3 regions of the Noviherbaspirillum sedimenti genome follow, and region 1 is predicted to be linked to each of the others. Evidence: predicted binding sites of a transcription regulator. Region 1 holds the regulator's gene; each other region holds the start of a gene.
The links. The regulator LexA, encoded in region 1, represses DNA repair genes until DNA is damaged. The targets are predictions, from matches to a motif close to ACTGTATNNNNATACAGT.
Positions count from the first base shown of each region.

Region 2: the regulator LexA is predicted to act here: its motif matches at 9,848-9,865, upstream of recA (recombinase RecA).
Region 3: the regulator LexA is predicted to act here: its motif matches at 5,071-5,088, upstream of D3878_RS02565 (LexA family protein).

Region 1 is NZ_QYUQ01000002.1:111,271-124,072, reverse strand. Features, by position in the region: gene D3878_RS00655 (acyl-CoA synthetase) at 1-782, opposite strand, end outside; gene D3878_RS00650 (hypothetical protein) at 1,075-1,269, shown strand; gene D3878_RS00645 (response regulator) at 1,308-1,940, opposite strand; gene D3878_RS00640 (PAS domain-containing sensor histidine kinase) at 1,937-3,433, opposite strand; gene rplI (50S ribosomal protein L9) at 3,538-3,990, opposite strand; gene rpsR (30S ribosomal protein S18) at 4,018-4,302, opposite strand; gene priB (primosomal replication protein N) at 4,405-4,704, opposite strand; gene rpsF (30S ribosomal protein S6) at 4,722-5,090, opposite strand; gene lexA (transcriptional repressor LexA) at 5,328-5,990, shown strand; gene D3878_RS00610 (RNA methyltransferase) at 6,168-6,941, opposite strand; gene D3878_RS00605 (inositol monophosphatase family protein) at 7,071-7,865, shown strand; gene D3878_RS00600 (hypothetical protein) at 7,916-8,242, opposite strand; gene D3878_RS00595 (FeoA family protein) at 8,563-8,838, shown strand; gene feoB (ferrous iron transporter B) at 8,835-10,733, shown strand; gene D3878_RS00585 (PepSY-associated TM helix domain-containing protein) at 10,861-11,544, opposite strand; gene D3878_RS00580 (TonB-dependent receptor) at 11,556-12,802, opposite strand, start outside.
Region 2 is NZ_QYUQ01000002.1:4,599,106-4,611,907, forward strand. Features, by position in the region: gene panB (3-methyl-2-oxobutanoate hydroxymethyltransferase) at 1-753, opposite strand, end outside; partial or broken gene D3878_RS21330 (DMT family protein) at 842-955, opposite strand; gene folK (2-amino-4-hydroxy-6-hydroxymethyldihydropteridine diphosphokinase) at 956-1,438, opposite strand; gene pcnB (polynucleotide adenylyltransferase PcnB) at 1,438-2,850, opposite strand; gene D3878_RS21345 (histidinol-phosphatase) at 2,843-3,517, opposite strand; gene hda (DnaA regulatory inactivator Hda) at 3,495-4,178, opposite strand; gene purM (phosphoribosylformylglycinamidine cyclo-ligase) at 4,383-5,426, shown strand; gene D3878_RS21360 (proteasome-type protease) at 5,484-6,365, opposite strand; gene D3878_RS21365 (transglutaminase family protein) at 6,461-7,258, opposite strand; gene D3878_RS21370 (alpha-E domain-containing protein) at 7,297-8,262, opposite strand; gene D3878_RS21375 (circularly permuted type 2 ATP-grasp protein) at 8,264-9,679, opposite strand; gene D3878_RS23585 (hypothetical protein) at 9,660-9,842, opposite strand; gene recA (recombinase RecA) at 9,997-11,109, shown strand; gene recX (recombination regulator RecX) at 11,183-11,641, shown strand; gene sucC (ADP-forming succinate--CoA ligase subunit beta) at 12,005-12,802, shown strand, end outside.
Region 3 is NZ_QYUQ01000002.1:514,344-520,893, forward strand. Features, by position in the region: gene D3878_RS02525 (hypothetical protein) at 132-476, opposite strand; gene D3878_RS02530 (hypothetical protein) at 842-1,246, shown strand; gene D3878_RS02535 (JAB domain-containing protein) at 1,408-1,992, opposite strand; gene D3878_RS24195 (hypothetical protein) at 2,076-2,507, shown strand; gene D3878_RS02545 (hypothetical protein) at 2,596-3,084, opposite strand; gene D3878_RS02550 (hypothetical protein) at 3,095-3,307, opposite strand; gene D3878_RS02560 (HU family DNA-binding protein) at 4,213-4,515, shown strand; gene D3878_RS02565 (LexA family protein) at 5,110-5,577, shown strand; gene D3878_RS02570 (Y-family DNA polymerase) at 5,580-6,550, shown strand, end outside.

The DNA.
Region 1 (12,802 bases):
ACCCGGCGCAGGCAGACATGGGTGCCGGCGACCGCCGCAATCGTCCACGGAAAGCACCAGCCATTGCAATGAAACATCGGCAATGTCCACAGATACACCGGATGCGCCGCCATGTTCCAGGCCAGCACATTGCCGAGCGCATTCAGGTAGGCGCCGCGATGGTGGTACACCACCCCTTTCGGGTTGCCGGTGGTGCCGGAGGTATAGCTCAGGGTGATTGCCTGCCATTCGTCGGCCGGCAATTCCCAGGCGCATTGCGCATCGCCTGTGGCGAGCAGCGCTTCATAATCCATCTGTCCCAGCAATTCGCCGCCCTGGCATTCCGGGTCGTCGATATCGATGACAACCGGCTTGTGATCCAGCAGCGCCAGCGCCCTGGATATCACGGGAGAAAATTCGCGGTCAGTGATCAGCACCCTGGCTTCGCCATGGCGCAGCATGAAGGCCAGAGTCTCGGCATCCAGCCGCACGTTCAGCGTATTCAGCACGGCCCCGGTCATCGGCACGCCGAAATGCGCCTCCATCATCGCCGTGACGTTCGGCGCCATGATCGCCACCGTGTCGCCCTGGCCAACGCCGAGCTGCCGCAGCGCCGAAGCCAGTCGGCGGCAGCGCGCATAGGTCTGGCGCCAGGTAAAACGGCGCGCGCCGTCGATGACGGACGGATATTCCGGATAGACCTGCGCGGCGCGGCGCAGGAAGGACAATGGCGACAAGGCCACGTGATTGGCTGGATTGCGCTCCAGGCCGAGTTCGAACGGGTTGATGTCTTCGCGCTGCATGGCGGTCTCCTTGGTATTGTCATGGCACCTGGACTGGTGCGGATGAACGGCAGAATACGGGAGACCGGTTCGGGAAAATATCGGAACTGTCTAAAGATCCTGTAGGAAGGCCGCAGCAGGATTTGCAGGATTTTTCCTACACAACAGGCGTTCGATGGCGGCAAGCTATCGGAATTCACCTAGATGTCACAAAACATTCATGGTGAGGTAACAATTTCGACCTACCATGTAAAGATCACGTTACATCCTGACGGGTGAACGCTTCATCATTTACTTCAATTCTGGGCAAGCAATGGACTCCGGCATCATCATCGTTCGCGAAGACTGTAATTATCGCGTACTGTATGGGCACCTGCGCCTGGCGGGTGCCTTGAGCAGTGCGGATGAAGTCTGCATCGACGTCAAGGGCGAAGGCAAGATCAAGATACTGAAAACCCGCGGCGGCCTGTTCGTCAAAGGAAAAAACCACAGGCTTCCGGTGCTTTGAAGTATCTTCGCACTGGGCACAAGCCTGCCCTGCGGTTCTCAGTCGCTCAAACCCTGCTGGATTGCATAATGGATCAATTCGGCATTGTTCTCCATATGCATTTTCTCCAGCACACGGCTGCGGTAGGTGCTGACCGTCTTGACGGAAATCGCCATCGCCTCGGCGATCTCCGTCAATGACTTGCCCTGGATGATTTGCTCAAAAATCTGGTGCTCGCGGGCGGACAAGGCGTGATGTTTCGGCGCATCGCGTTCGCCATCGAGTTCGAACAGCAGTTTTTCCAGCAGGGAGGGGGTCGCATAACGGCCGCCCTTGACCACCTTGTGGATCGCCGCGATCAATTCGTCCGATTCGCAATCCTTGGTGAGATAGCCAGCCGCGCCCGCCTTCAGCGCACGCACAGCATACTGCTCTTCCGGGTACATCGACAGGATCAGGATCGGCAGCCGAGGCTTTTCCTGTTTCATCTGCCGCACGATATCCAGCCCGCTCTTGTTGGGCATGTTGATATCCAGCAGTACCACATCCCAGTCCTGCTGGCGCAGCTTGGCCATCGCATCGAAGCCGTCGCAAGCCTCGCCGGCGACCTCGATATCCGGACTTTCCTCGATCAGCCGCTTGACCCCGGCGCGGAAAATCTTGTGGTCGTCAGCAATCAGCACCTTGATCATTGCCCTTCCCCTCTTTGCCTTTCCGCCGTTGCCGGCAACGGATAACGCAACAGCACGCGCGTGCCGCCGCCAGGCGCACCGGAAATCTCCAGATTGGCGCCGAATTGCCGCGCCCGTTCTGCCATGCCGGTCAAGCCGTACGACTTGCGGTTGCTGACCGCTTGCAGGTCAATGCCCTTGCCATTGTCTTGCACCGTTACCAGCAACACGCCATCAACCTGGCCGGCATCGATCTCGACCCGGGTAGCTTCTGCATGACGGGCGATATTGGTCAGTGCTTCCTGGAATATCCGGAAAATGGCAATGGCCGCCGCCTCTTCAATTTCCACCGGCGCCGCCCGCAGCGTGAGCTTGCAGTCGATGCCCATGCGCTCGCGGAATCGACCGGTTTCCCATTCGATAGCATCCAGCAAGCCGAGATTGTCGAGCACGCCCGGACGCAACTCGGCCGATATCTTGCGCACCGTGTCGATGGCGTCGCGCACCAGTTCCATCATGGTATCGGCGCGCGCGGCCAGCCTGGCCTCGGTAGTGTGCTTCTTCAGCCAGCCGATATCCATCTTCAGCGCTGTCAAGGTGCCGCCCAGCACGTCATGCAGCTCGCGTGCGATCTTGCCGCGCTGCTCTTCCCGCACCGTCAGCAGATGCTGCGACAGCTCGCGCAGGCGCGCCTGCGAGCGCTCGATTTGTTCCTCGCGCAGCCGGGCTTCGGTAACATCGAGCCCCACGCCGATCACCGCCGGCCGGCCCCGATACTGGAAACGCGTGCCCTGCACCTCGATGTCAACCAGGCGGCCATCCTTGTGCAAACCCTTGAAGGGATAGAAGATGCTGGTGATTTCGCCGGAAATGCGCCTGTCGAGGTTGCCCACGACAGTAGCGCGGTCTTGCGGCGCAATAAAGTCGGCCACCAGCCTCGGCGCCATTTCCTGCTGCGTATAGCCGAACATCGCGGCCCATCGCGGATTTACGTACTGAAACATGCCATCCTGGATGATGTACAGGCCAACCAGGGATTGTTCGACCAGGCCACGAAAGGGGATTTCCGGCGCCGTGCAGTCGTCAATGTCGTCATAGACGCCGACCATGCCGATGATGTTGTTGGTGATGTCGCGCAGCGGCGAAGTCGACAGGCTGACCCGCACCTCATGGCCAGCCTTGGTCATGCGTTCGAGCTCGATGTCGCGCACAGAATCGCCGGCGACCGCACGCCGGTACAGTTCATGGCTGCTCTGTTCGCTTGCCGCCGGCACGTGCGGCAGCGGCTTACCGATCACTTCCTCTTCGCGCCAGCCAAAAATGCGCTCGGCGGCATGGTTCCACAGCTGGACGCGGCGCTGCAGGTCGAGGGCGACGAAGGCCACCGGCGCATCGCGCACCAGTGACCTGAGCATATCGTTTTCCTCGCGCAGACGCTGCAGTTCGGCTTGCACTTCGGATGGCGGCGAATTGGTCGGCGGCGGCATGGCGAACAAGGAAATTGGCAGATGCAATCAAGATAACCAAAAGCCGCCGCGCCGTCCATGCCGGCGTTGTACGGGCGTAAAAAAAGCCGGGCGAACCCGGCTTCCTGCTTCAGACCAGCTGAACTGCGCGATCAGGCGTGCTCACCAATCACGGCAACCGTGATATCGACGACGACGTCGGTATGCAGGGCCACTGCAACAGCGTGCTCGCCAGCGATTTTCAGCGGACCTTGCGGCAGGCGGACTTGCGACTTCTCGACCGCGAAACCTTGCTTGGTCAGGGCTTCAGCGATGTCGTGGTTGGTGACGGAACCGAACAGACGGCCATCAACACCGGACTTTTGCGAAACCTGGATGGTCTGGCCGTTCAGCTTCTCGCCCTGGGCTTGCGCTGCTGCCAGTTTTTCGGCGGCGACTTTTTCCAGTTCGGCGCGCTTGGCTTCGAATTCGGCGATCGCGGTCTGGGTGGCGCGACGGGCCTTGCGTTGCGGGATCAGGAAGTTACGGGCGTAACCATCCTTGACCTTGACGACTTCACCGAGGTTGCCGAGATTGACGACTTTTTCCAACAGAATGACTTGCATGTTTTTCTCCTAGTTCTCGGTCGTCGATTACGCGTTGTGCAGATCGGTGTACGGCAGCAAGGCGAGGTAGCGCGCGCGCTTGATGGCGGTATCCACCTGGCGCTGGTAGTGTGCCTTGGTGCCGGTCAGGCGTGCCGGCATGATCTTGCCGTTTTCCTGGACGAAGTCCTTCAGGGTGTCGACGTCCTTGTAATCCACCTGTTCAACGTGTGCTGCGGTGAAGCGGCAGAATTTCTTGCGCTTGAACAGCGGGTTTTGCTGCTTGCGTTTTTCCTTGAGCTTGTTCTTGTCGAATTTTTTACCGAATGCCATTTTTGGCTCCTAAATCTGTATTTGTCATGTTGGGAAAGAGTACCGCTTTCACCTTAATCAGTTGAGGACAGAGTACCACTTCGTTTAACTCTGTCCCCAATCTCAAGGATTCTTTCCCGCAATAATTTCAATAATATGAAACACGAGGCTTTTACTGTTGCGGTTCTTGCGAGCCAGGAAGCCGTTGAACTGGTAACTTGTACCCAATTCCGCCTGGCTGAATCGCCCCGAAATCTCGCCCGCGGCAAGCGCGGCAATTTCGAATTCGACCAGCCTTTCCACTCCTGCTTCCACCTGCTTCGATGTGTGCAGCAATCTGCCATTCACAATCGGGATGCCTGCCGGTGTGTAGCGCAAGACGTCGCGCTCGGCAATGCAGGCCTGCAGTTCGAACCGGTTCACGCCCCTTGTTTCGTCAATTATGCGGCAGGCGCTTCGCTGCGATGGCTCTTGGCGGCGTCTTCCTTCTGCACAGCCTTCATCATCGGCGACGGCGTGGTTTCAGCCTTCTTCAGACGAACGGTCAGGTGACGCAGCACAGCATCGTTGAATTTGAAGCCGGTTTCGATTTCAGCCAGGGTCTCGGCGTCGCACTCGATGTTCAGGCAGACGTAGTGCGCCTTGGCCAGTTTGTCGATCTGGTAAGCCATCTGACGGCGGCCCCAGTCTTCCACGCGGTGGATCTGGCCGCCGCGGGTGGTGACGATGGCTTTGTAGCGCTCGATCATTGCGGGCACTTGCTCGCTTTGATCCGGATGCACGATAAATACGATTTCATAATGACGCATGTAATCTCCTTTTGGACAGATTAAGAAATTGCCCACCCCGGCGTCAAGACGAGTGTGGGAAGAGGAAAACCCAAGATTTTGCCTTGTATTTCAATAAAACTCAAGGCTTTCAAACGCTTACCGCTATTTCACGGCAGAATCTTCGGGAAATAGCGCTTGCAATCACATCAATACTGTATAAAATTACAGACTGTTTATCCAGACAGCGTAACGCTGCCTCTTACTCACGGATCGCCCATGCTGAAACTTACCGCCCGCCAGGAACAAATCCTCAATCTGATCCGCGAAGCCATTGAAAATACGGGCTTTCCGCCAACCCGCGCTGAAATCGCCGCCGAACTGGGTTTTCGTTCGGCCAACGCCGCCGAAGAACACCTGCAGGCGCTGGCGCGCAAGGGCGCCATCGAACTCTCGCCCGGCACCTCACGCGGCATTCGCCTGATTGAAAGCACGACGGGCGCGCCGGGCCGCGGGCGCAATACGCAAATGGCGCTGCCGCACCCGGCGCTGATGCAACTCGCCCTGCCACTGGTGGGACGCGTGGCAGCGGGCTCGCCGATCCTGGCACAGGAACACATCGAAAGCACCTATAACGTCGATCCCGCACTGTTTTCCGCCAAGCCGGATTTCCTGCTGAAGGTGCGCGGCATGTCAATGCGCGATGCCGGCATTCTCGATGGTGATCTGCTGGCCGTGAAAAAAACCGATACTGCCCGCAATGGCCAGATCATCGTGGCCCGCCTGGGCGACGATGTGACGGTCAAGCGCTACCAGAAGTCGGGGTCCGTGATCGAACTATTGCCGGAAAACCCGGATTTCAAACCGATCCGGGTCAATCCGGACCAGGAGGATTTTGCCCTGGAAGGCCTGGCGGTCGGCTTGCTGCGCAGCTGGAATTGATATCCCGGCCAGCCAGGAACTATTGATTAAATTCAACTGTCCAAGGTGTATTGATCGAGGATCGTTTTCAGTGCCGTTCCGGTGATGCAAGCATTTCGCGCTTCCCCTCTCACTTAACGCGGGGTGTTTGCGGGCGCTTCGGGCGTCCAAACCGGAACGGCATATTTTTATTCCAGGTTATTTCTCTTTCCTGTCGGATTTTGCCATTGCCAGCATCTGGCGCGCCATGCCACGCAGAATATTGACTTCCTCCGTCTCCAGCGCGGTACGTGAAAACAGCCGCTTGATGCGCGGCATGAGCTTTTTCGGACTGTCCGGATTGAGGAAATCGATCGCCACCAGTGCCTGTTCCAGATGCGCATACATGCCTTCGACCTGCTCGACGCTGGCGGCCTCGCCCTTGAAGCCAATGCCGCTGTCACCCAGCTTGCCCGCGGTTGCGGCCATGCGGCCTTCATAGGCCAGCACCTGCACCGCCTGCGCCAGGTTCAGCGAGCTGTAATCCGGATTGGCAGGAATATTGATCAGGACATTACATTTTTCTACCGCCTCATTGGGCAAACCGAAGCGCTCGTTGCCGAACATGAGTGCCGCCTGCAAACCGGCGTCGCCCGCCAGTTGCTCGGCAAGCGTGCGCGGCGTCACCACCGGCGGCGAATATTCGCGCAGACGCGCACTCACCGCCGCAGCGAAATTGCAACCGGAAAGCGCCTCGTCGATCGAGCCGACGATGCGGGCGCCTTCCAGCACATCCTGGGCGCCGCTGGCGAACGCCACTGCTTCCTCGTCGCGCGCAGGTTCCGGGCAACGCGGATTGACCAGCACCAGTTCGGAAAAACCCATGGTTTTCATGGCGCGCGCCGCTGCGCCGATGTTGCCAGCTCGACTAGTTTCAACAAGGATAAAACGCAGGCGTTTGAAGAGGGTGGTGTCGGTTTGGGGCAGGTTCATTTAAAATAGCGCCATTACGCGGCAAGGGACAGACAACGCATCGTCCATTTGCCGCATCGCTCATTCTTTCAATTTACAAGGTTCCCTCATTGCGGTTTGCAAGGGAACCGCCATTCTAACGGAACCTGTATGCATCCCATGCTCAATACGGCGATCAAGGCCGCCCGCCGCGGCGCCGCAGTCATCAGCCGCGCCTCTTTCGACATCGATCGCATCAAAGTCACCGAAAAACAGCAAAACGATTTCGTTACCGAAGTCGACCGTGCCGCCGAGCAGGCGATCATCGAGGTGCTGCAAACCGCCTATCCGGATCACGCGATCCTGGCGGAAGAATCCGGCCCCTCGGCCAACCTGCACGATGAAAACGAGAATGTCTGGATCATCGATCCACTGGACGGCACCACCAACTTCATCCACGGCTTCCCGCAGTATTGCGTCTCGATCGCCCTGCAGCATCGCGGCCTGATCACCCAGGCCGTGGTGTACGATCCGGTCCGCAACGACTTGTTCACCGCGACCAAGGGCGCCGGCGCCTACCTGAATGAAAAACGCATCCGCGTGGGCAAGCGCGACAAGATCGCCGACGCCCTGATCGGTACGGGATTCCCCTATCGTGGCAACATGGAAGGACTGGAAGAGTACATCAACATGTTCCGCGTCATGTCGCAGAAATGCGCTGGCCTGCGCCGCCCGGGCGCCGCCGCGCTCGACCTGGCGTATGTCGCCTGCGGCTACCTCGACGGCTTTTTTGAAAAGGGCTTGCAGCCCTGGGACATCGCCGCAGGTTCGCTGCTGATCACCGAAGCCGGCGGCATCGTCGGCAATTTCAGCGGCGAATCCGAGTACATCTATCAGGGCGACGTGCTGGCCGGCTCGCCCAAGGTTTTCGGGCAACTGGTGTCATCGCTCTCGCCCTACGCCTGATCCCCTCTCATCGCCCCCTGCCGGCCGCCATCGCGGAAAACCCGGCAGGCTCAGGCGGCCCGCGCCGGCATCATGCGATTCAGGATGCCGCGTTTCTGCGGTTTCTGCGGCTTGGGCAATGCCCGCTCGACCACCCCGCTCCACTGCTCGGATAACTGACAGCAGGTTGCACGCAACACGGGGGCAAGCTCCGGCAAGTTTGCCAGGGCTTGCAAATGCCTTTCAATCACCGAGGCCAGTTTCAGACAAGCGCCATTTTCAGGCGGTTGCGCGGTGTAGTGGGACATCAGGTGCAGCACGGCCGCCACCAGTAATTCCGGCTGGCAGGGGGATGGATTCGAATCGAGCAGAATTTCGTTTTCTTGAACCAGGGCCATCGTATGCTCCTCGGGAAATGCACTGGCTGGCTTCGCGGAATCAGGCCGATTGCGGATAGCTGGCTGGCAGGGTGTTGATCAACCCGGTGCAGGCGGCCGCCGGGATTCACATCTTCGCAAAATCAAATGCGAATGATTCTCATTTGATTTTGCATCGATCCTGCGGGAATTGCAAGTGACTTTTTGATTTGCTCACTCTCGTGAAACGATTCAATGGCCATACAAACGATAATAAGTCTCATTTAATTTTGATGTTATGATAGAACTTTTAAAGCTGAGCTGATCGCAATATCGAAGCATATTGCAGGCAAGAATTGACTATGAAACAGACGGATATCATCTTGACGCTGGAACACATGCCGCTGCGTCAGTCATGTCTAGTACAAACGGTGCAGGCACCGGACCATGCGCCAGAATGGTTGCGCTGGCTGGAGGAAATCGGCTTCATTGCCGGTGAACAAGTGATGCTGATGGCGCGCGGCGTGCCGGGCAGCGATCCGCTGGTGGTACGGGTAGGCACGTCCACTTTTGCACTGCGCCGGGCCGAAGCGGCCTGTGTGCGCGTACTGGTAGCAAGCCAGGGAACGCCGCAATGAAAGAGGCGCTCATCCATTTCCATGCGGCCGGCCCCTTGCTGGCTTTGGTAGGCAACCCCAACTGCGGCAAGACCGCCCTCTTCAACCGCCTCACCGGCAGCCGCCAGAAAGTGGCCAACTATGCCGGCGTCACCGTCGAACGCAAGGAAGGCCGGCTGCAAACCCCGAGCGGCAAGACTTTGCGCGTCCTCGACCTGCCGGGCGCCTACAGCCTGCACCCCCGGTCCCCCGATGAACGCGTGACGTGCGACGTCCTGTACGGCCGCGCCATCGGCGAAAAACGGCCCGACCTGGTGGTGTGCGTGGTGGACGCCACCAATTTGCGACGCAACCTGCGCCTGGTGCTGGCAGTCAAGCGTCTGGGCCTGCCCTGCGTGGTCGCCCTGAACATGGCCGACCTGGCGCAAAAGTCCGGCATCCCGGTCGATGCCGATGCGCTGGCACGCGAACTCGGCGTGCCGGTGGTGGCCACCGTCGGTGTCGCAGCCGGCGGCGAGCAGGCCTTGCGCGCGCTGCTGGATGATGCGGAACTGTGGCAGCGCGGCACATCGGCAGCGGTACCGGCAGCTGCATCGGTGCAGGATGAATCGATCAGCACTGCCGGCGACCACGAAGAAGTGCGCCGGATCCTGCAGCGCCTCGGACTGGACCTGGTCATCCCCCACACTGCCAGCGACCGCATCGACCGTGTGGTGCTGCACCCGGTCGCCGGTCCCGTGCTGCTGGGACTGGTGCTGTTCTTGATCTTCCAGGCCGTGTTCGCCTGGGCCGAAGCGCCGATGGGCTGGATCGAGGAATTGACCGCATGGGCCGGCACCGCGGTCGGCGCGCTCTTGCCCGATGGCTGGATCAAAAGCTTGCTAGTGGATGGCGTGATCGCCGGTGCAGGCGGCGTGATCGTGTTCCTGCCGCAGATCGTGATCCTGTTTTTCTTCATCCTGCTGCTGGAGGAATCCGGCTACCTGCCGCGCGCCGCCTTCCTGCTCGATCGCCTGATGGGCAGCGTCGGCCTGTCGGGGCGCTCCTTCATCCCGCTCCTGTCAAGCTTCGCCTGCGCCATTCCCGGCATCATGGCGACCCGCTCCATCGCCAATCCGCGCGACCGCCTGGTGACCATCATGATCGCGCCGCTGATGACATGCTCCGCCCGGCTACCCGTGTATGCCTTGCTGATCAGCGCCTTCATCCCGCAGCGCCAGGTAGGGGGCGTGCTGGAATTACAGGGTCTGGTACTGTTCGGACTGTATGCTGCCGGCATTTTCGGCGCCCTTGCCGTGGCCTGGATACTGAAGCGTTTCACCAGTAGCGGCCGCATGGTGCGTCCGCTGATGATGGAGCTGCCCACCTACCACTGGCCAAGTCCGGCCAACATCCTCCTCGGCCTGTGGCAGCGGGTGAGCATCTTCATGAAGCGGGTCGGCGGCATCATCCTCGGGCTGACGATCCTGATGTGGTTCCTGGCCAGCTTTCCCACGCCGCCCGTCGGCGCCACCGGGCCGGCCATCGAATACAGCCTGGCCGGCATGCTCGGCGGTCTGCTGGCGGTGGTGTTCGAGCCGATCGGCTTCAACTGGCAGATCAGCATCGCCCTGGTGCCCGGCCTGGCTGCGCGCGAGGTGCTGGTCAGCTCGCTCGGTACCGTGTATGCCTTGTCGGCCACCGGCGACGCTGCCACCGCCGCCCTGACCGACGTGATAAGCCAGAGCTGGAGCATGGCGACAGCCTTGTCCCTGCTTGCCTGGTTCGTCTTCGCACCGCAATGCCTGTCCACCCTGGCCACGATCAAGCGCGAGACTGGCGGCTGGAAGATGCCCGTGATCATTGCCACGTACATGTTCGGCCTGGCTTACCTGGCGTCCTTCCTGACTTACCGGATTGCGCTCGCGCTGACGTAGGCAGATCGAAGAATGCGGCCCCAATGCGGCGGCCCGATAAAAAAACCCGGCGTAACAGCCATCGCCGTTACGCCGGGTTCGCATTTCAAATGCCCTGTCCGCGCCTGCGGGAAGTTTTGGTTCGTCGCTAAATCGACCACATGAACCAGAGGCCCGCGCACATGGCCCCGACACTGGTCAGCACGGCCAGCGTGCGTACCGTGTGCAGCTGGGTCCACAAGAGCAATCCCGTAATCGACAGCAGGATCAGCGAACCGGCAATCGTATCGGTCAGCAGCACCCAGAATGCGCTCACACCGGTTGACATGTGCAGACGCGTCAGGGTGCCGATGGGCGTGGCATCGATCTGATCCAGCTTCACAAATCGGTTGCCCACAAAGTATTCCGCGTTGATCGCCCCACCGGGCCGGTGCAGATTGACGGTCCAGCGCTCCGGCTGGGTGGTCTCGAGTTCGCCCCAGATCACTTTTTGCGCCGGCTGCGATTTCATCACGGGCGGCGCCACCGGCTTGAACTGCAATACCTGCTGCAGCCACGCCGACAATTGCGCCGGCGACGAAAACGCCGTCGCGGAAGGCAAGGCCATTTGCACGGTCCTCTGCACCGTTTTCTGGACGGGGATTTTCATGATCGCGCGGTGGTTGAGCAAAATGCCGGTCGCACCGAACAGCAGCCCGAACACCGCGCCCCACAAGCCCACGTACAAATGAATCTTGCGCAGCCAGGTCAGAAAGACCGCCCGGCTGCTGCGGGAGCGGCGCGCGGGGATCGATGCTACCTGTACCTCGGCCACGCCGTCTTGCATGTTCATCGCCGGACTCCTCAGAAGTTATAGCGCGCGGTCAGCTGCACGGAACGCGGCGCGCCCGGCAGGTTCAGGTTGGCCGATGAGCCGTGGCCCGAAACGATGTACTCGCGATCGAACAGGTTCATGAAGTTCAACTGCAGGTCCAGACCCTGCCACTTGTAGCCGACCATCGCATCCACGGTCGTATAGGCAGGCAAGGTCACGGTGTTGGCCGGATCGGCCTTGCGGTCGCCAACGTAATTGACGCCCGCGCCTGTCCGCCAGCCATTGCCGAGCGCCTTGGTCAACCACAGGTTGGCGCTGTGTTTCGGCGTCAGGGTGGCACGCCTGCCTTGCAATCCCGGCGTCGGCGACGAGGTCACCTTGGCATCGAGATAGGCGTAACCGGACCAGATCTGCCATCCCTGCGGCAGCTCGCCGGTGAAGGTCAGTTCCAGGCCGTCGGTACGTTGCACGCCGACCGGCACCAGCACGCCGGGCGTTGCCGGATTGGTCGATTTGATATTGGTGCGTTCCAGCTGGAACAGCGCGGCGCTTGCGGAAGCGCGGCCATCGAGGAAATCGAACTTGGCGCCGATTTCCTTGTTGGTGGTTTCTTCCGGCTCGATCTGCGCATTGTTCGCCGCCAGCGGGAAGCTTTCGGCGGAAGGCTGAAAGGACTTGCTGAAGGATACGTAATACGACTGGTTCTGGGTCGGCTGGAACACCAGGCCGGCACGGGGACTCCAGGCCGTATCGGTGCGGTCCAGGTTGGACTGGCCGACGCGCCGCTCCCTGGTTTCCTGCTGATACTTGTCGTAGCGCACGCCGGCCAATGCTTTCCACTGGTCGCTCAGGCTCACCAGATCCTGCACATAGGCGCTGGCCACCGTCAGGATGCCCAGGTTATCGGTAGTGGGCGCCGCGGTGACGGCAAACGGCAGCACGGGCGCCACCGGATTGAACAAAGAGACCGTGGCGATATTATTTTGCGTGCGGAACACCTGATCCTTGTTTTGCTTGCCGAATTCCACGCCATACAACACTTGATGCGGCATGCCTGCCAGCGTGGTTTTCTGCACCAGTTCGGTCTGGTTGAAATAGCCATCTTCCTCGCGCCGCACGTTGCTGCGGTTGAGCGATGCCGTCAGCGCCGCCGGATTGACGGAGCCGACCAGGGTATTATTGCGGTCGAGCGTATAGTCGTAACGGCGGAAGGCGTTGCGCACCGACCATTCGCTGTTGAAGCGGTGCGTCAGGGTGAAGCCGAGCGCCGACACAC
Region 2 (12,802 bases), 4.5 Mb from region 1:
GGTCTGACCCTGCATGAAATTGCGCACGAAGCGCGCCTTTTTGCCGGGGAAGACATCCAGCATGTCATGCATGACCAGCACCTGGCCCGAGCAATCCGGACCGGCGCCGATGCCGATGGTGGGGATCGTCAGCAGGTCGGTGACTTCCTTGCCCAGTAACGAGGGGATGGCTTCCAGCACGATGAGCGACGCGCCAGCGGCCTGCAAGGCGAGGGCGTCGGCTTTCAGTTTTTCCGCACCGGCAGCAGTCTTGCCCTGTACCTTGTTGCCGCCCAGGACATGCACCGATTGCGGTGTCAGGCCGATGTGGGCACATACAGGGATGCTGCGCTCCGTCAGAAATTGTACTGTGTCTGCCAGCCAGACACCGCCTTCGAGTTTCACCATGTGTGCGCCAGCCTGCATCAGCCTGGCGGCATTGTCGAAGGCCGTTTCCTTGGTCGCGTAGGTGGCAAAGGGCAGGTCCGCTGCCACCAGCGCGGTTTTGTTGCCGCGTGCCACGCAGGCGGTATGGTAAGCCATGTCGGCAATCGTCACCGGCAGGGTCGAGGATTGGCCCTGGCAGACATTGCCGAGCGAATCGCCGATCAGCAGCACATCCACGCCGCAGTGATCCATCAGTGTCGCAAAGCTGGCATCGTAGCAGGTCAGCATGGCGATTTTCTCGCCAGCGGCGCGCATGGCTTGCAGCGCCGGTATGGTGACTGTTTTCCTGCGTGCTTCGGTCTGGTTGTCTTGGGCGTATCCGGCCATGTCGGTTCCTCTGAATTGAAAGATTGCTGTCTGCGGCGTCGTAATGATAAAAGAAACTGCGCCAAGTTTCAGGCAAGGCGCATACGGGTCATGCGCGGAAGATGAAATACACTGCGCCGATCAGGCACAGGCCCGCCCAGACATAGTCGAGTTTGAACGGCTGGTCCATGTACAGCATGGCAAACGGCGCGAACACGGTCAATTAGATTTTCCGGATGGCCTGGCCTGCCACCCCGGCCGCGAACTGGTGCGCCGGACCGGCGCCGGGAATGGCGATGAACGGATCGATCTGCAATAGCGGGATCAGCGCGAAGGCGCGTTCGGTCAGGCGCGGATGAGGGACGCGGAGGCTGGAAGTGGCGATGATCTGCTCGCCGTACAGCAGGATGTCCAGGTCCAGCGTGCGCGGCGCATTGCGAAAAGGGCGTTCGCGCCCGGCCGCCAGTTCCAGCGCCTGCAATTGTTCGAGCAAGTCCTGCGCCGGCAGTGCGGTGTCGAGGCGGGCGACTGCGTTGATGAAATCGTCGCCGCCGGCATCGATCGGGGCGGTCCGGAACAGGCTCGATTGCGCGGCCAGCCGGCACTGCGGCAGCCGCCCCAGTGCAGCCAGCGCCTGTTCAACCTGGGTGCGCGCATCGCCCAGATTGGCGCCGATGCCGATGTAGGCGCTGACCGTGGCGGTCATTATGCGCCGCCGCTAATGTCGCCATTGCCGCCATCGGCGCTGGCGCCGCTGCTGAGGTTCGCGCCGCCTTCGGCCGCCTTGCTGCGTTTGCTGCCGCCGCGCCGCCGGCGTTTTTTTGCCGCCCCGGTTTCGCCTTCGGCACGCGATTTTTGCTGCAGCAGGGTTTCGCGGCCGGAGCCGTCGGCTTCCATGAAGTCGGTCCACCATTGCCCGAGGTCGGCATCGAGCTCGCCCGATTCGCAGCGCAGCAGCAGGAAGTCATAGCCGGCGCGCAGGCGCGGATGCTCCAGCAGCTTGTAGGGCGATTTGCCGATGCGGCGCTCGAAGCGCGGCTGCATCGCCCACAGGTCGCGCATGTCGGAAGTGGTCTTGCGCTGCAGCGCCAGTTTTTCGCCTTGCGATTCCAGCACGTCATCGGCTGCCTGGTGCAGGGCGGGAATGGGATATTCGCCAGCGGCCTGGTAAGCCTGCCACTTTTCCAGCACCTGGTGCCACAGCAGGGCGGCGAACAGGAAGCCGGGCGAGACCGGCTTGCCCTGGCGGACTCGGGTGTCGGTATTGTTGAGCGCCAGGGTGACGAATTTTTTGCCCATGGGTTGCTCCAGCACCACGTCCAGCAGCGGCAGCAAGCCGTGATGCAGGCCTTCCTTGCGCAACTGTTTGAGGCAAGCCAGCGCATGGCCGCTCATCAGCAGCTTGAGCATTTCATCGTACAGGCGCGCCGCCGGCACGTTGTTGATCAGCGGCGCCATCACCGCCATCGGCGCGCTGGTGTCGGGGTCGATGGTGAAACCAAGCTTGGCGGCGAAGCGCACCACGCGCAGCATGCGCACCGGGTCTTCACGGAAGCGTGCTTCCGGCACGCCGATCATGCGCAGTGTCTTGCTGCGGATGTCGACCATGCCCTCGTGGTAATCCAGCACGCTCTGGCTGGCCGGATCGTAGTACATGGCGTTGATGGTGAAGTCGCGCCGTACTGCATCTTCGTGTTGTTCGCCGAAGGTGTTGTCGCGTAATACGCGGCCATGCTCGTCCTTGGACGCCGACTCCATCGTCGTGCCGCGGAAGGTGGTCACTTCGATCAATTCCTGGCCAAACATCACATGCACGATCTGGAAGCGGCGGCCGATGATGAAAGCGCGCCGGAACAGGCGCTTGACCTGGTCCGGGGTGGCATTGGTGGCGACGTCGAAATCCTTGGGCTTGACCCCCAGCAGCAGGTCGCGCACCGCACCGCCCACCAGGAAGGCCTTGAAGCCGGCTTCCTGCAGGGTTTGCGTGACCCTGACGGCGTTCGGCGACACCAGTTTGGGGTCGATGCCGTGTTCCTTGACGTCGAATACGACCGGCTGGGTCGGGTCGATTACCTTGTTCTTGACGCCGAGGATGCGGCGGATGAATTTTTTAATCATGGAACAATTGTAATACGGGCCAGCCATGCGCTTGCGCATGAGCGGCGAGTCGGGCATTCGGATTGGTCGCGACGGGATCGGTGACCAGGGATAGCAGAGGGATATCGTTTTGCGAGTCGCTGTAGAAATGGCTGCGCTCGAAACCCTCCAGGGTGTGGCCCAGCCCGGCCAGCCAGGCTTGCGCATTGACGACCTTGCCGGCGCCGTAAGGCGGGGTGCCGAGCAGGCGGCCGGTCAGGTCGCCGTTGGCCGCCAGCTCCGGTTCGGCGGCGATCAGGTGCTCGACGCCGAATTCGCGGGCGATCGGCCCGGTGATGAAACGGTTGGTGGCGGTGATGATGGCCACCAGGTCGCCGGCATCCTGGTGCTTTTGCACCAGGCCGCGCGCCGCCGGCCGGATTGCCGGCGCGATCACTTCGGCCATGAATTCGCGGTGCCAGGCATCGAGCTGCGTGCGCGGGAATTGCGCCAGCAGGCCGAAGACGAATTCCAGGTACAGCACCGGATCCAGCGTGCCGGCCTGGTATTGCCGGTAAAAGTCGGCGTTGCGCTTTTCCAGTTCGTTGGCGTCTACGGCGCCGGTGCGGGCGAGGAATTGTCCCCACTCGAAATCCGAATCGAGCGGCAGCAGGGTGTGGTCGAGGTCAAACAGGGCCAGGTTCGTCATGGAGCATCAGTTCTTTCAACAACGGCAGCGTGATCGGGCGCTTGGTTTCCAGTGAATAGGAGTCCAGCGCATCGAGCATCGCCATCAGGGAAGGCATGTCGCGCTTGAAATGCGTCATGAGGTAGGGCAGCACGCCGGCCGACAGCACCAGGCCGCGCGCGGCAGCGGCGTGTTCGAGGGCAGCGATCTTTTCGGCATCGCTCAAGCCTTGCACCTGGTAGATCAGGCCCCAGCCGAGGCGGGTGCGCAAATCCTCGCGCACGGCCAGCGCTGCTGGCGGCTGCGGGCCGGCAGCCACCAGCACGCCGCCTTGTTCGCGCACCTGGTTGAACAGGCTGAAGGCAGCGATCTGCGACGCCGGCGACAGGCTGGCGACATCGTCGAGCAGGTACAGGCGCAGTGGCGGCCGGTAGGCCAATGCCGCTTCATCGGCGTTGCCATCGATGTAAGCCGCGCCCTCAACGCTGGCCAGCGCGCGCAGCAGATGGGATTTGCCGGCGCCGGCTTCACCCCAGAGATAAATGAAGCGCTCGCCCAGGCCACTCACCGCGCCTTGCGCCACGCGCGTCAATAAAGCCAGCAATTCCCCGTTCTGCCCGGTTACGAAGGTATCCAGGGCAGGGGAATTGTGGGCATTCAGGTCCAGCAATAACTGTTTCATCAACAAAAGATAGTTTGCAAGCGCCCGCTAGGATAATCGGTCTGCCAAGCTTTTGCCAGCATGGCAAGCTATGCTTCCCCTACGGAAAGAGTAAATGCCATTCACAAGCCGGAAAACGGGGGCAATTTTGTTAAAATAGCGCTTTGCCGCAGGTTTTGTGCGGCTATCACCTGCTATTTTACCGCCTCTGCCGCCAATCACATCATGAGTTTCCCTTCTTCTGTCTCCCTGTCCTACCGCGATGCTGGTGTCGATATCGATGCCGGCGATGCCCTGGTCGAAGCCATCAAGCCATTTGCCAAACGCACCATGCGCGAAGGCGTCATGGGCGGCATTGGCGGATTCGGCGCCTTGTTCGAGGTTAGCAAGAAATTCAAGGAGCCGGTGCTGGTCTCCGGCACCGATGGCGTCGGCACCAAGTTGAAGCTGGCTTTTCATCTGAACAAGCACGACACGGTCGGCATCGACCTGGTCGCCATGAGCGTCAACGATATCCTGGTGCAGGGCGCCGAGCCGCTGTTTTTCCTGGATTATTTCGCCTGCGGAAAACTGGACGTGGCCACCGCCACCGATGTCATCAAGGGCATCGCCCAGGGCTGCGAGCAGGCCGGTTGCGCCCTGATCGGCGGCGAAACCGCCGAGATGCCTTCCATGTATCCGGATGGCGAATACGACCTGGCCGGCTTCGCAGTCGGCGCGGTGGAAAAATCGAAACTCATCGACGGCCGCAAGATCACCCCCGGCGACGTCGTACTCGGCCTGGCTTCGTCCGGCGCGCACTCCAACGGCTATTCGCTGGTGCGCAAGATCATTTCGGTGGCCAAGCCGGACCTGAACGCCGACTTCCATGGCCGCCGCCTGGCCGACGTTTTGCTGGCGCCGACCCGCATCTATGTGAAGCCGCTGCTGGCGCTGATGGAAACCATGGAAGTCCGTGGCATGGTGCACATTACCGGTGGCGGGCTGGTCGAAAACATCCCGCGCGTGTTGCAGGACAACCTGACTGCGGTGCTGCATCGCGATGCCTGGACCATGCCGCCCCTGTTCTCCTGGCTGCAGCAGCATGGCGGTGTGGCCGACGCCGAAATGCATCGCGTGTTCAACTGCGGCATCGGCATGACGGTGATCGTCGCGAAAGAAAACGCCGATGCGGCGCAGGCGCAATTGCAGGCCGCCGGCGAAACCGTGTTCCGTATCGGCGAGATTCGCGAACGGGCCGAAGGCGAGGCACAGACCATCGTGGTCTGATCCTGGCGGGATGTTTCCGGAAAAGGCTGCAAGGCGAAGGTCTTGCAGCCTTTTTTATTAGTGCTGCCGGTTATTGCCGGTCTGTTGCGCCAGTGTCTGCAGCGGCGCGGCATGGCTGCTGGACGTGCGTCCCGCTTGCGCCGGCGGCGCCACCCGTACCGGCTGGCTGAAGGCGTTTGCCGCAGACAGCACATTGGCGGTCATCTCGGGGCTGGCATTCCACACCGGGTCGTCGATCCCCTCGAACACCGATTTCAATTGCCGCCCCCAGGTAGTGCGGATCATCTGGAAATACTGGTTGCGTTCATCGATGGTGACGAAGCGGCTCGCTGCCAGCCTGTCGGCTTCATATACCAGCAAGTCCAGCGGCAGCCCCACCGAGATGTTCGAGCGCAGGGTCGAATCCATTGAAATCAGCGCGCATTTGGCCGCTTCGTCGAGTGACGTTGCCGGCGTGACCACGCGGTCGATGATCGGCTTGCCGTATTTGGCTTCGCCGATCTGGAAATACGGGTTTTCATTATGGGACTCGATGAAATTGCCGGCAGAGTACATCTGGAACAGGCGGCAGCGCTCGCCGCCGATCTGGCCGCCGAAAATCATGCTGACATTGAACTCGATGCCGAATTTTTCCAGTGCGGCGGCGTCGCGCTCGTGGACCATCCGGATGGCGTCGCCGACAATCTGCGCGGCGTCGTGCATGGAGTTCACGGTCCAGATGCTCTCGCCATCGGCATTGACATGATCGGCGATGAGCTGGCGGATCGATTGGGAAATCGACAGGTTCCCTGCCGTCATCAGCACCATCATGCGTTCGCCCGGCTGCTCGAATACGCTCATCTTGCGGAAGGTGCCGACCTGGTCAACGCCGGCATTGGTGCGCGAATCGGACAGGAAGACCAGTCCAGCATCCAGGCGCATGGCAACACAATAAGTCATGATCCGATCGCGGAAGGAAAAAAACTGATTCTACCGCAAGGATTGCGGCAATTTGCTTTTCTTTAATTCGTCATGAAGGCTGCCAGCCAGCGCCATCAGGTGCTGCTCACGTCCACCTGCACTGTCATGGTCTCGGTGCCGCCACCGCGCCGTACCCCGCGCACCGGCGCGGCCGAGTCGTAATCGCGGCCGACCGCAAGCCGGCAATGCATGGCGCTGGTGAATTGTGCATGGGTGACATCGATGCTGATCCAGCCGGAAAAGTCGATGTCGTCGACCCAGACATCGACCCAGGCATGGCTTTCCGCATGGTCGGTGTCGCCGGCGTGGATATATCCCGAGACGTAGCGAGCGGGTATGTCCTGTGTATGGCAGCAGGCCAGGAAAAGATGTGCATGGTCCTGGCACACGCCCTGTTGCAGTTGCAGGGCGTCGGTGGCGGTGGTGGTGACCACGGTCGCACCACTTTGGTACGCGACCGTGCCGCGGATCGCTTCGGCCAGCGCCAGCATGGCATGGCTGCGGGCGCCGGCAGCCAGGTGTTGCGCGGCAAAGCTGCGGATCGCGGCGGTCGGTTCGGTCAGCCGGCTCGGCACCGTAAATACCAGCGGCGACAGGACATCCCTGCCCGGCAGGCGGCCGCGGTAGAGCGGCGCGATATCGACCGCGCCCGCGGCGACGATGCGCACTTCATCGTGGCGATCGCTGATGGTCAGGGTATGGCAGGTATTGCCGAAGGCGTCGACGAAGGCATGGCAGCGCCCGCCGGTGGCGATGTTCCAGGACTTTATCTGCTGGTGCGTGTCGTGGCGCGGCGTCAACCGCAGTTGCTGGATGGTGTATGCCAGCGGCGCGGTGTAGCGGTAGATGGTTTCATGGCGAATGGCAAGCATGCGGATTCCCGTTGCGGTGGTGGCGGATGTGGCCGTCGTCAAGCCGCAAGCGGCATCATGAAATCACGGCTGACCCGGTTGCCCAGTTCGAACACGTCTTCGAGGAAAGCCGTCAGGTAGTCGTGCAAGCCGTCCGCCAGGATATCGTCGAGGCGCGCAAAGCGCAGTTGCGCATGCAGCTTGCCCGCCAGCCTTTCGGTATCGGCGGACATGTCGTTGCTGACTGCCTGCAGGTTTGCCACCACTTCATCCATGCAGGCCAGCAGCGAGCGTGGCATGTCGGCGCGCAGCATCAGCAATGCCGCCACCCGCGCCGGCGTGATGACGTCGCGATAGACCTTGCGGTAGATTTCAAAGCCCGACACCGAACGCAGCAGCGCCGCCCAGTAATAGAAATCGAGCGGCTGTTCGGCGCCGTCGCCGGTCCCGTTCGCCGCCATGCCGTCCTGCGCGCCATGGAACTTTACATCGAGCAGGCGCGCGGTATTGTCGGCGCGTTCGAGGAAGGTGCCCAGGCGTATGAAATAAAAAGCCTCGTCCTTAAGCATGGTACCGATGGTGACGCCGCGCGACAGGTGCGAGCGGTGCTTGACCCATTCGAAGAACTGGCTGGGATCGCGTTCCAGCGCCTGGCCTTGCAATAGCGGCTGCATCTCCAGCCAGCTGGCATTGAGGGTTTCCCAGACTTCGGTGGTGAGGCTGCCGCGCACGGCGCGGGCGTTTTCCCGTGCCTGCGTCAGGCAGGACGCGATTGACGACGGGTTGGCGGGATCGCGCACCATGAAATCCAGCACATCCCGTGGCGTCAGCACGGCGTACTTGTGGTCGAACATGTGTTGCAGCTCCGAGATGCTGAGCGTGGCGCGCCAGCCTTGTTCGGCCGACTGCGCCGATTGCGGCAGCAGCGAGGTTTGCATGTTGACGTCGAGCATACGGGCAGTGTTCTCCGCCCGCTCAGTGTAGCGGGCCATCCAGAACAGGTGGTCGGCGGTGCGGCTCAGCATATTAATTCTCCAGTATCCAGGTATCCTTGGTGCCGCCGCCTTGCGAGGAATTGACCACCAGCGAGCCTTCCGTCAGTGCCACCCGCGTCAGGCCGCCCGGCACCATGGTCATCGACTTGCCGGACAGGACGAACGGACGCAGGTCGATGTGGCGTGGGGCGATGCCGGATTCGACGTAGGTCGGGCAAGCCGACAGCGCCAGGGTCGGCTGGGCGATGTAGCCCTCGGGGTGGGCCAGCACGCGCTGGCGGAAATCCTCGATCTGCTGCTTCGTGGCAGCGGGGCCGACCAGCATGCCGTAGCCGCCGGCGCCATGCACTTCCTTGACCACCAGTTGCGCCAGATTGGCCAGGGTGTATTCCAGCTCTTCCTTCTTGCGGCACTGGTAGGTCGGCACGTTGTTCAGGATCGGTTCTTCCGACAGGTAAAAGCGGATCATGTCCGGCACATACGGGTAGATCGACTTGTCGTCGGCCACGCCGGTGCCGATCGCGTTGGCCAGCGTGACCCGCCCGGCGCGGTACACCGACAACAGGCCCGGCACGCCCAGCGAGGAGCCGGCGCGGAAGGCCAGCGGATCGAGGAAATCGTCATCGATGCGGCGGTAGATCACATCGACCCGCTTAGGCCCCTGGGTGGTGCGCATGAACACCGCATTGTCATTGACGAACAGGTCCTTGCCTTCGACCAGTTCGACGCCCATCTGTTGCGCCAGGAAGGCATGCTCGAAATAGGCCGAGTTGTACATCCCCGGCGTCATCACCACCACGGTCGGGTCGGCGATGCCCAGCGGCGCCACCGAGCGCAGGTTCTCCAGCAGCAGGTCGGGATAGTGATCGATCGGCGCCACCTTGTGGCGGGCGAACAGTTCCGGAAAGAGGCGCATCATCATCTTGCGGTCTTCCAGCATGTACGAGACGCCCGAGGGCACGCGCAGGTTATCTTCGAGCACGTAGAATTCGCCGGCGCCGGCGCGCACGATATCCACCCCGGCGATATGCGCGTAGATATCGGAGGCCACGGTGATACCCTGCATCTCCGGGCGATACTGGGCATTACGGAAAATCTGCTCAGGCGGAATCACCCCGGCCTGCACGATGTGCTGCTCGTGGTAGATGTCGTGGATGAACATGTTCAGCGCCAGCACCCGTTGCTTCAGCCCTTTTTCCAGTTTCGCCCATTCGGCGGCCGGAATGATGCGCGGGATGATGTCGAAGGGGATCAGGCGTTCGGTGCCGGCATCGTTGCCATACACGGCAAAAGTGATGCCGACCCGGCGAAACACCAGGTCGGCTTCGGCGCGCTTCTGGGCGATGGCCTCGCAGGCCTGTTCGGCCAGCCAGGCTTCGAACTCCTGGTAATGCGGGCGCACCGATCCGGCATGGTCGCGGTACATTTCATCGAAAAATTTTGGCATGGTCGTCTTGCGAAGGAGTTTCCTCTTGATTAACAAGAAGCATGCCAAGCAAAAACAGCTGTTTCGCCGGAAATGTGCACCAGAAAAGAGCAAATAAGCGCAAACCGACCTCGGCGTGCCCGGCCAAAGAATTATTTACGCCACCTGCAAATTCCGCTTGCATAAATCACTGTTTGTTTATACAGTACCGACTCAGCAGCAGAAAGCACGAATTCCAAGTTGTTTTTGCATCCGCTGTTTTAGATATCAGCAAGCAAGCCGTCAATTCGCTACATTTTTGACAAACGATTATTGCCAGCCATTTTCGAAAGAGACCTATGGACGACAAAAAGTACGCACCCAATCTGGACAAGAGCAAGGCCTTGGCCGCTGCCCTGGCGCAGATCGAGAAGCAATTCGGCAAGGGTTCCGTGATGCGCATGGAAGACGGCGCGGTGGTCGAGGAAGTGCAAGTGGTGTCGACCGGTTCGCTTGGCCTGGATATCGCGCTGGGCGTCGGCGGCCTGCCGCGCGGCCGCGTGGTCGAAATTTACGGACCTGAATCTTCCGGCAAGACCACATTGACCCTGCAAGTTATTGCTGAGATGCAAAAGCTGGGCGGTACCTGCGCCTTCATCGACGCCGAACATGCGCTCGACGTCACTTATGCCCAAAAGCTGGGCGTCAACCTGCCGGATTTGCTGATATCGCAGCCGGATACCGGTGAGCAAGCCCTGGAAATTACCGATGCGCTGGTGCGTTCAGGCAGCGTTGACCTGATCGTGGTGGACTCGGTGGCGGCGCTGACGCCGCGCGCCGAAATCGAGGGCGAGATGGGCGATTCACTGCCTGGCCTGCAGGCGCGCCTGATGTCGCAAGCCTTGCGCAAGCTGACCGGTTCGATCAATCGCACCAATACCCTGGTTATTTTCATTAATCAGATCCGCATGAAGATTGGTGTCATGTTCGGCAACCCGGAAACTACCACCGGTGGCAATGCCCTGAAATTCTATGCCTCGGTGCGCCTGGATATCCGCCGTACCGGCTCGATCAAGTCGGGCGATGAAGTGATCGGCAACGAAACCAAGGTCAAGGTCGTCAAGAACAAGGTGGCCCCGCCGTTCAAGGAAGCGCATTTCGACATCCTGTATGGCGAAGGCACCTCGCGCGAAGGTGAAGTCATCGACCTTGGCGTGGAAGCCAAGATCGTCGAGAAGTCCGGCGCATGGTATAGCTACAATGGCGAAAAGATTGGCCAGGGCAAGGACAATGCGCGTAATTTCCTGAAAGAGCGTCCCGAAATCTCACGCGAAATCGAAAACAAGGTACGTGCTGCCCTCGGCGTGCCATTGCTGGCGCCGCTGAAGGGTGCTGAACCTGCGTCCAAGAAGGCCGGCGGCAAGGAAAGTAAGGAAAGCAAGGAAGGTAAGGAAAGCAAGGAAGTGGAATAAGGCCGGCGGCCTGTTCCACCGAGGGAGCACCCCAAAGCCATGGCACTGTCCATGGCTTTTCTATTTAGTTCTTATGGCAAAATTGCAACTAAGCCTGAAGGGACGCGCCTTGCGTTACCTTTCCATGCGCGAGCACAGCCGGCTGGAATTAGGCCGCAAGCTGGCGCGCCATGCCCAGGAAGGCGAGGATGTCGAAGCCGTGCTCGATGCGCTGGAAGCGGCAACGCTGCTGTCCGAGGCGCGCTTCGCCGAATCGCTGGTGCACCGCCGTGCGGCCCGCTTCGGCAACCAGCGCATCCTGACGGAATTGCAGAGCCACCGGATCGACGATGAATCAATGGCGGGCATCCGTGAACAGCTGGCCGGCGACGAGGCTGCCCGTGCCCGTGCCGTGTGGGAGCGCAAGTACGGCCAGCCGCCAGCGGACGCCGCCGAACGTGCCAGGCAGATGCGTTTCCTGCAGCAGCGCGGTTTTTCGCATGGCGCCATCAAGGCCGCCATGCGTGGCGCCGACGTCGACGATGATGCCTGACGGGCAGGTCGCCGGCCCGCGCGCCGCGAATCTCTCGCCGACGGTATTACAGTAGTATTACAGGAGTGGCGGCGGGTAAGTCACTGTGCTACACTTTTCCAGCTTTTTTCGGCCGTATGCCGGATGGTCGTCGCAGCGAATGTGGCGCCGTCATGCATGCGGCATTAATTTTGGCCACATTCTGCCGGCGTCGCTGCCTTCGATACCCTTGAGCTCCTATTGCCTCCTGAATGCCGCCCTGTCCCACCAGGACGAGGTGCGCGTCGCGATGGCTGGTGGCTTCCGGCGCACCAAGCGTTTGCCTGCCAAGTCTACGCAAGCATCAAGTCCACTTTTACACCAAGCGTCTGAAGGGAAGTTCGCATGAAAATCCATGAGTATCAGGGCAAAGAAATCCTCCGCAAGTTCGGCGTAACCGTGCCGCGCGGTATTCCCTGCCTGTCCGTCGATGAGGCCGTCAAGGCCGCCGAGCAACTGGGTGGTCCGGTCTGGGTCGTCAAGGCACAGATCCACGCCGGCGGCCGCGGCAAGGGCGGCGGCGTGAAAGTCGCCAAGTCGCTCGAACAAGTCAGGGAATATGCGAACGCCATTCTCGGCATGCAGCTGGTCACCCACCAGACCGGCCCGGAAGGCCAGAAAGTGCGCCGTCTGCTGATCGAAGAGGGTGCCGACATCAAGAAGGAACTGTACATTTCCATGGTGACTGACCGCTTGAGCCAGCGCGTGGTACTGATGGCATCCAGCGAAGGCGGCATGGACATCGAGGAAGTCGCGGAAACTCATCCGGAACTGATTCACAAGGCTGAAATCGACCCCGAACTCGGCCTGACCAATGCCCAGGCCGACGACATCGCCGCCAAGATCGGCGTGCCGGCCGCCTCCATCGCCGACGCCCGCGCCCAATTGCAAGGCCTGTACAAAGCCTACTGGGAAACCGATTCCTCGCTGGCCGAGATCAATCCGCTGATCCTGACCGGCGACGGCAAGGTCATCGCGCTGGACGCTAAGTTCAACTTCGACTCCAATGCCCTGTACCGTCATCCCGAGATCGTCGCCTACCGCGATCTCGACGAGGAAGATCCGGCTGAAGTGGAAGCATCCAAGTTCGATCTCGCTTACATTTCCCTCGACGGCAACATCGGCTGCCTGGTCAACGGCGCC
Region 3 (6,550 bases), 400 kb from region 1:
TTGCCGCAGATTTTTAGGGAAGAGCAGACTTCCTGGCGATCGCCGCAGTCCCACGTCCGTTGAGTAAAAGTGTGGTCTCAACGGCATTCCAGGGCGGCTAGAAACCGGGGCGCCATGGCGTGATGTCTTGGTTACTGATTGCGGGGAAGCTCGCCCGTTTCGATGTAGCGCGCGGAATTGGCGCAATGGCGCCTGGATTCTGCTTGTGCGGTATCCGACTTGAGCTCCGCGCTTGCCCTTTCCCAGTCCGCGCATTGCTTTGCCAGGCTACGGCCGTGGATATCGGCACTACGCTGCGCACGCAACTGGTCTCTTTGCATGGCTGCATTCTCCTGGCTTCGCTGCATGGCGGCTTGATTGGCGGCTTGCACGCGCTGGGTCTCCTGGTTGATGACTTTGGCGGTGTTGTTCCAGACTAATGCGATCTGATGCTGAGCGATTTTGGCTGTAATCCAGGCCGATGCAAGATTACCCACGACGACTGCTGCGGTAATCGTGATAAAGAGGCGCCAGTAATTCGGCGATGACTGTTTTGGGGCAGTGAATGTCGGGGGCACTGCTCATTCCTTGTTCAACCAGGCAGAAGCGCCTGCCATCGCAGTCTACGTTAATTGGTTGCTAACTGTCCATGAAGGAAATGGCGGTGAGGGCTACCCAAGCACCCGCTGTGCAGCCCGCAGTCCTATCGATCATTACGGGAGAAGTCCACTGCGCTGGTCGGTATGAACGATGGCGCTGCCTGCTGCAGCGCCAGGAGGCGGCGCAATGCGGCTCTTGAAGCGGCGCAGAAATGCGCGATGCTGGACAGGCGAAATCCATCACACTGCACAGGATCCGCGCCATGACATCCATCATCGACCCATCCCGGGAAGTTCTCTCGCGCGTCGTTAGCCTGGACACGCCGGAACCCGCGTCAGGCGACAGGCAGCAGGGCCGGGAATGCCGCTCAGAATACCTGCCGGCAGGCGCGGTCAGCACGTCCGCCCCGTTTGCGCTGGCGCCGCCATTGACGGGGGCGTGCGCGCCCAGTGTCGACCAGGTGAGGGCGGCAGCGGTCGCTCTGGGTGTGGATGCGACACGCTTTGCGCGGTATGCGGCGCTGCGCTGGGGTCGCGGCTGGCGGCGCAACGCGACGGACCGGGCACTGGCGCTGGATGAAATCAGGCGCTACCGCAATGACGCCGAAGGATTTGCTGACAAGGTCGATACTGTAGGGCGGTCGGCTGGACGTATCGGCGGCGACTGATGCCGACCCTGAACCGGGCCGGGCACGTCATTGCTAGAGACTGCTCTGGACTGATTTTAGGTCCACTTTCCGGTACGCCCTCTGCGTGGGACTGGTGCATGCTGCCCATTGTCCGGGCAGCATGCACGTGGCAGGGACAGCGCGTGGCGGGGCGCTGGCAACTACAGCATGCCCTGTTCGGCAAATGACAACACCTCGCTGCCGGCAACGATGCAGTGGTCGTTCAGGCGGATCTCCACCAGTTCCAGGGCGGACTTGAGCATTGTCGTCAGCATCTGGTCGGCCTGGCTTGGCGTTGTACTGCCGCTCGGATGGTTGTGGGCCACAATCAGCGACGCCGCATTGCGCGCCAGCGCTGCCTTCACCACTTCGCGCGGATAGACTGACGTGTGGGTCAGCGTGCCGCGGAACAGTTCCTGCGCTTCGATCAGGCAATTGCGGGCATCGAGATACAGCGCCAGAAAGACTTCGTGTTCAACATGCCCGCAGTGCAGGCGCAGCCAGTCACGCACGATGCCGGGTGAGCTCAGGACGGACCTGCCTTGCATCTGCTCGGCCAGGTCGCGCAACAGGAGTTCGCGCGCAATGGCGAGGCGCCGCTGCACCAGCGTCTCGTGGGACGCCCGGGCGACCATGTCGTAAGGTGCTGCCAACGCGGCAGACAACTCGGCAATCATTGTCGGCTGGGGCACTGCCACCAGCTCGCTGGTGAGTTGGGCGCGCGACATCGAGGAAATTTTTTTCATGGCGTTCTCCAATAAAAATGGGAACGCCGCCCCCAAGGGGGACAGAGTTCCCCGGGGTCAAAGCACGCGGTAGGCGTGCAGGAATGGGTGTTGCATCCTTGCCGCAGGCGGCATGCATTCGTGCTGGAATGCGACTACAGACGGACTGCACAGCGACTGCAGCGCGCCAAAAAATTATGTTGGCGGGCGCTGCCTGCGGCAATACACAGGCGCAGCGGATTGCGCGACAATCAGGCGATCGACGATCCGCTAGGAGAACGATGATGCTTCGCTGGGGATGCCATATCCGCCTGACCGCGCCGGAAATCGCGCGATTTGAAAAAATCACCGGCTTTGTGCCGGAGAATGTCAAAACGCTTGCCGATCTGGATGCCTACATCGCCCGCTGTAAACGCTATTACTGGGGCGTATCGCGCGACACGCGCTTTTTGCACTGGCTGATGGATCGCGAGCGGGGCCGCTGCCTTGACGCGGGGCACGAGGATACACGCCGCAATGCGTCAGGAAGCAGCTGAGTGCTTCACGCGCCTCCCTCGTGGGGAAGCCGTGAAGACACCCGGCGCTGCTTGCGCCAGCGTAGCAGAATCGCCGAAACGCGCCCGATCACGCTGCCCTGGTGCCGCCGGCAGGGAGCTCGCCCGACGCAGCCGCTGGCGCTGCCGCTGTGCCGGCAAACGCCGTCTGTGCTTGCGCAAATTCGGTGTCAACCGACAGTTGCTGCACGCGTGGCATGGCCGGCTCCCGGACGACTTCAGGCAGGCATGCCACGAAAACGTCGCCGGTCCTTTGCAGCAGCTTGCGCAGGGCACGCAGCGGCACCGTCAGCAGCACGCCGCACAGCAGCCGCACGCCCTGGCCGATGCGCTGGTGGCGTGCCTGCCGTGCTTTTTGCAGGCGCAATCCTTCCTTGCATAGCAGGTACAGGGCCAGATGGGCCCGCTTCATTTCCGGATCGGCTTCAAGCTGGCGCAGGATTTCCAGGGCGAGGGCGGGATGGCCGACGCGCCGGTAAAACCCGGCCCAGGCTTTCTGTTCCTCGTCGTCGACGCTGGCGCGCCGGCTGCGGGGAGGCTTGCTGGGGGCAGGGGACATGGCGACTCCTTCAGCTGCGGCGGCGGTTGCCAGGCAGGGCATGGCGCTGGCGCGACGTGCCGGTGCCGTTTTCGGATGACGGGCCGGGCACAAGTCGCCTGGCGCCGGCGTTGCGCTGCCGCAGCAGGGCAGCAACTGCAGGTCCGGCTGGCGCGGCGGCCGGCTGCGTGCCGGTGCCGCCCAGCAGGGTGCAGGGGGAAGGGAAGCGATTGGGGGAGAGCATGGGATTTCCTTTCAAGAAAAAAGGGAACACCCTCCCCGGCGGGGAACGATGTTCCCCGGGTGGGATGGCGCCAGTTGGCACTGGCGCGGCTTGAAGGGCATGCGTTGCGGCATGCGCAAAACAAAAGGCCCGTAGTCCTTGCGAACGGGGGCCTTTTTCTCGGTGGTGAAGCACGGCCTGCACAGGGCAGGCGTGCATTTTCACCGCATGCTCGCCGGCATTTCCCGAAGGAGGCTGGCGAGCGGCAAGTCCGGCAAGCGCCGGCGATACTACAAAGCCACTTGCGTGGCGTGACCGGCATGACTGTCGGTCGCTTCAGGGCGGGTAACGACCGCAACGCCGGCTGGATGGGCCGGACTTCACGTCAGCTTGGCGACAAGCCAGGGTGAAGGCTGTGTAGGTGCGATACCCACAGAAAGCGATTCAAGTATGGCAGTGGAGGTGGGCGCTTTCAAGCGTCGCGAGTGTGCCCGGGCGGGGCGCCATGCGCATACCAGAGCAAAGGCGGCGGTTTGGGGTGGCGGCATCTGCCGTCAGGGAAACGCATCCAGGCAAGGGCGGGCCATCGCTGCCGCGACGCACGTAAAACTGGTGCGCTGCGTATTTTCCTGAGCAGGAATGGTGAGCGTCGGCTGGCTTGGTCATATGCTTCCATCCTGGTCGCCTGCGTGGGAGCGATGGTGGAAATCGCGTGCTTGTACACCAGCTGGCTGCCGTTGCCACTGCGGCATTGTCTGCGCCTTGCTGCCAACGGGAGAGTGCGCAGGTTACCAGGTGGACCTTGCTCGGGGAGCGAGACTGTAATTGCCATAATGGAATGGATCAGTGAAAATGCAGCAGGCACAGCGTTTTCCCGACGCTGCTTTTATCGTGACTGCACGTCACCTCACTTCATAAGGTATGCAATGAACCGTCTAGAACTCGCAGAAAAAATCGCCACCCAACATGATCTGTCGAAAGCCGAAGCCGCCCGTATCCTGGCAACGATTACCGAAACCATTGTGACCACCGTCAAGAAGGGGGGCACGGTCGGCATCGTCGGCTTCGGCACCTTCAAGCAGGTGAGCCGCGCCGCACGCAGCGGCTTCAATCCGAGCAAAGGCACCAAGATCAAGATCCCGGCAAGCAAAGTGCCGAAGTTTGTGCCGGGCGCTGGCTTCAAGGCAGCCGTCGACCCGAAGGCCGCCAAGCGCAAAGCCGCGAAGTAAGGGCAAGGATTATCGGAAAGCAGGACGGCAGATTCCGCTGGCGGAGTCTGCCGGGAGTACCTTTGTCACGGCCGGGAAGCGTATCGCGAACGTGTCCGACACAGTGGATTGCCGCAGCCTGGAGCCGACAGGGGAATTTGGCAGGACCACTTTCACGCCAATTGTCGTGAAAGTGACGGCCAAGTATGCGGGGAAAATTGCTTCGCGTATCGACACCGTAAGTCCAGCCATGGATGATAGGCTAGACCTGTGACCGGAGTTTGACATGCATCACCGTTGTCAATGACAGGCCGAAGAAGAGCCCGCAGGGATGCGTCAATTCCATCCCGGCCAAAAAAAAGCCCGCGGACCTTGCGGTGCGGGCTGGAATCCAATTCATAGAGACTTGGAGGAGACAGAATCACTATAACCTTCCCGTTTTGGTGCGTCTGCTTTCGTTTTGTGATGTCAGTTATGTCTGTTAAATATAACAACAGCGATGGCGCGCTGGCTGCCAGGGATGGGTCAGGCGACGTGGCAATGATTTTTCTCAGTGCAAATCGGTTGACGCAAGATACTGTATAAATGTACAGTGGTGCCATTATGCCGCTGCCGATGATTTCCTCCCTTCTTCCTCCCGACGCACTGACGCTGTTGCAGGAAGCCGCGCCTGCCGCAGCCATACCGGCGCCATGGACAATCCGTTTTTTCCGGCAGCCGATTCCCGCGGGATTTCCTTCGCCGGCCGCCGACTATGCCGAAGAGGGGCTCGATCTCAATGCCTATCTGATCGCGCGCAAGTCCTCCACCTTTTTGTTTACAGTGGTAGGCGACTCCATGAAGCATGCCGGCATCCTGGATGGCGACAAAGTCGCGGTCGACCGCGCCATCGAACCCCGGCACGGCCATATCGTCATTGCCGTCGTCAACCAGGAATACACCATCAAGCGGCTCTATCGACGTGCTGGTGTCATCGAACTGCGTCCGGAAAACCCGGCCTTCCCAGCCATCCGATTTGCCGGTCTGGATGAGCTGCATATCTGGGGCGTGGTCACCGGGGTGGTGCGCCGGTTCGCAGTGTAGTCATGGAAAACACCCCTCGGGTCTTCGCCCTGGTCGACTGCAATAATTTCTACGTGTCGTGCGAACGCGTCTTCAATCCAAAGCTCGCGGACAAGCCGGTTGTCGTCCTTTCCAACAATGACGGCTGCGCGGTGGCGCGCTCCAATGAAGTCAAGGCGCTGGGCGTGAAGATGGGCACCCCCTGGTTTCAGATGCAGCCTCTGGCCAGGCAGCACGGCATCATCGCGCTATCGTCCAACTACACCCTGTACGCTGACATGTCGCAGCGGGTCATGACGATCCTGCGCGACTTCAGTCCCGAGGTCGAAGTGTATTCGATCGATGAATCGTTTCTTGGCCTGCAGGGCCTTTCCAGGCTCTGGCCAACCTACACCGATCTGGGGCAGGCGATCAGGCATCGCGTCGGACAATGGACCGGGCTGCCGGTGTGTGTGGGCATCGCCCCCACCAAGACCCTGGCCAAGCTGGCCAATCACCTCGCCAAAACCCGGCCGGAATTTGCCGGCGTGTGTGACCTGACGGTCCTAAAAGAGGGGCAGCTGGCTGGCTACCTGGCATGCCTGGAGGTCGGCGAAGTCTGGGGTGTCGGCCGGCGCATCGCCGCCCGGCTGCAGGCACTGGGGATCGGGTCGGTCCAGGCGTTACGGGCAACTCCGCCGCACGTCATCCGGGAGCATTTCGGCGTGGTGATGGAACGCACCGTCCGCGAGTTGCGCGGGATATCCTGCCTGGACCTGGAGGAGGTGGCGCCGCCAAAGCAGCAGATCATCGCTTCCCGCTCGTTTGGTGCGCCGGTGATCTCCCAGGAAGAGTTGCGCGAAGCGGTTTCGCGCTACATGCAGACTGCCGCCGAGAAGCTGCGGCAGCAGGGTTCCGTCTGCAGCGCCGTGCAGGTATTCATCCATACCAATCCATTCAAGACGCACGACAGGCAGTACAGTACCGGTGTGGTCGTGCCATTGACACAGGCGAC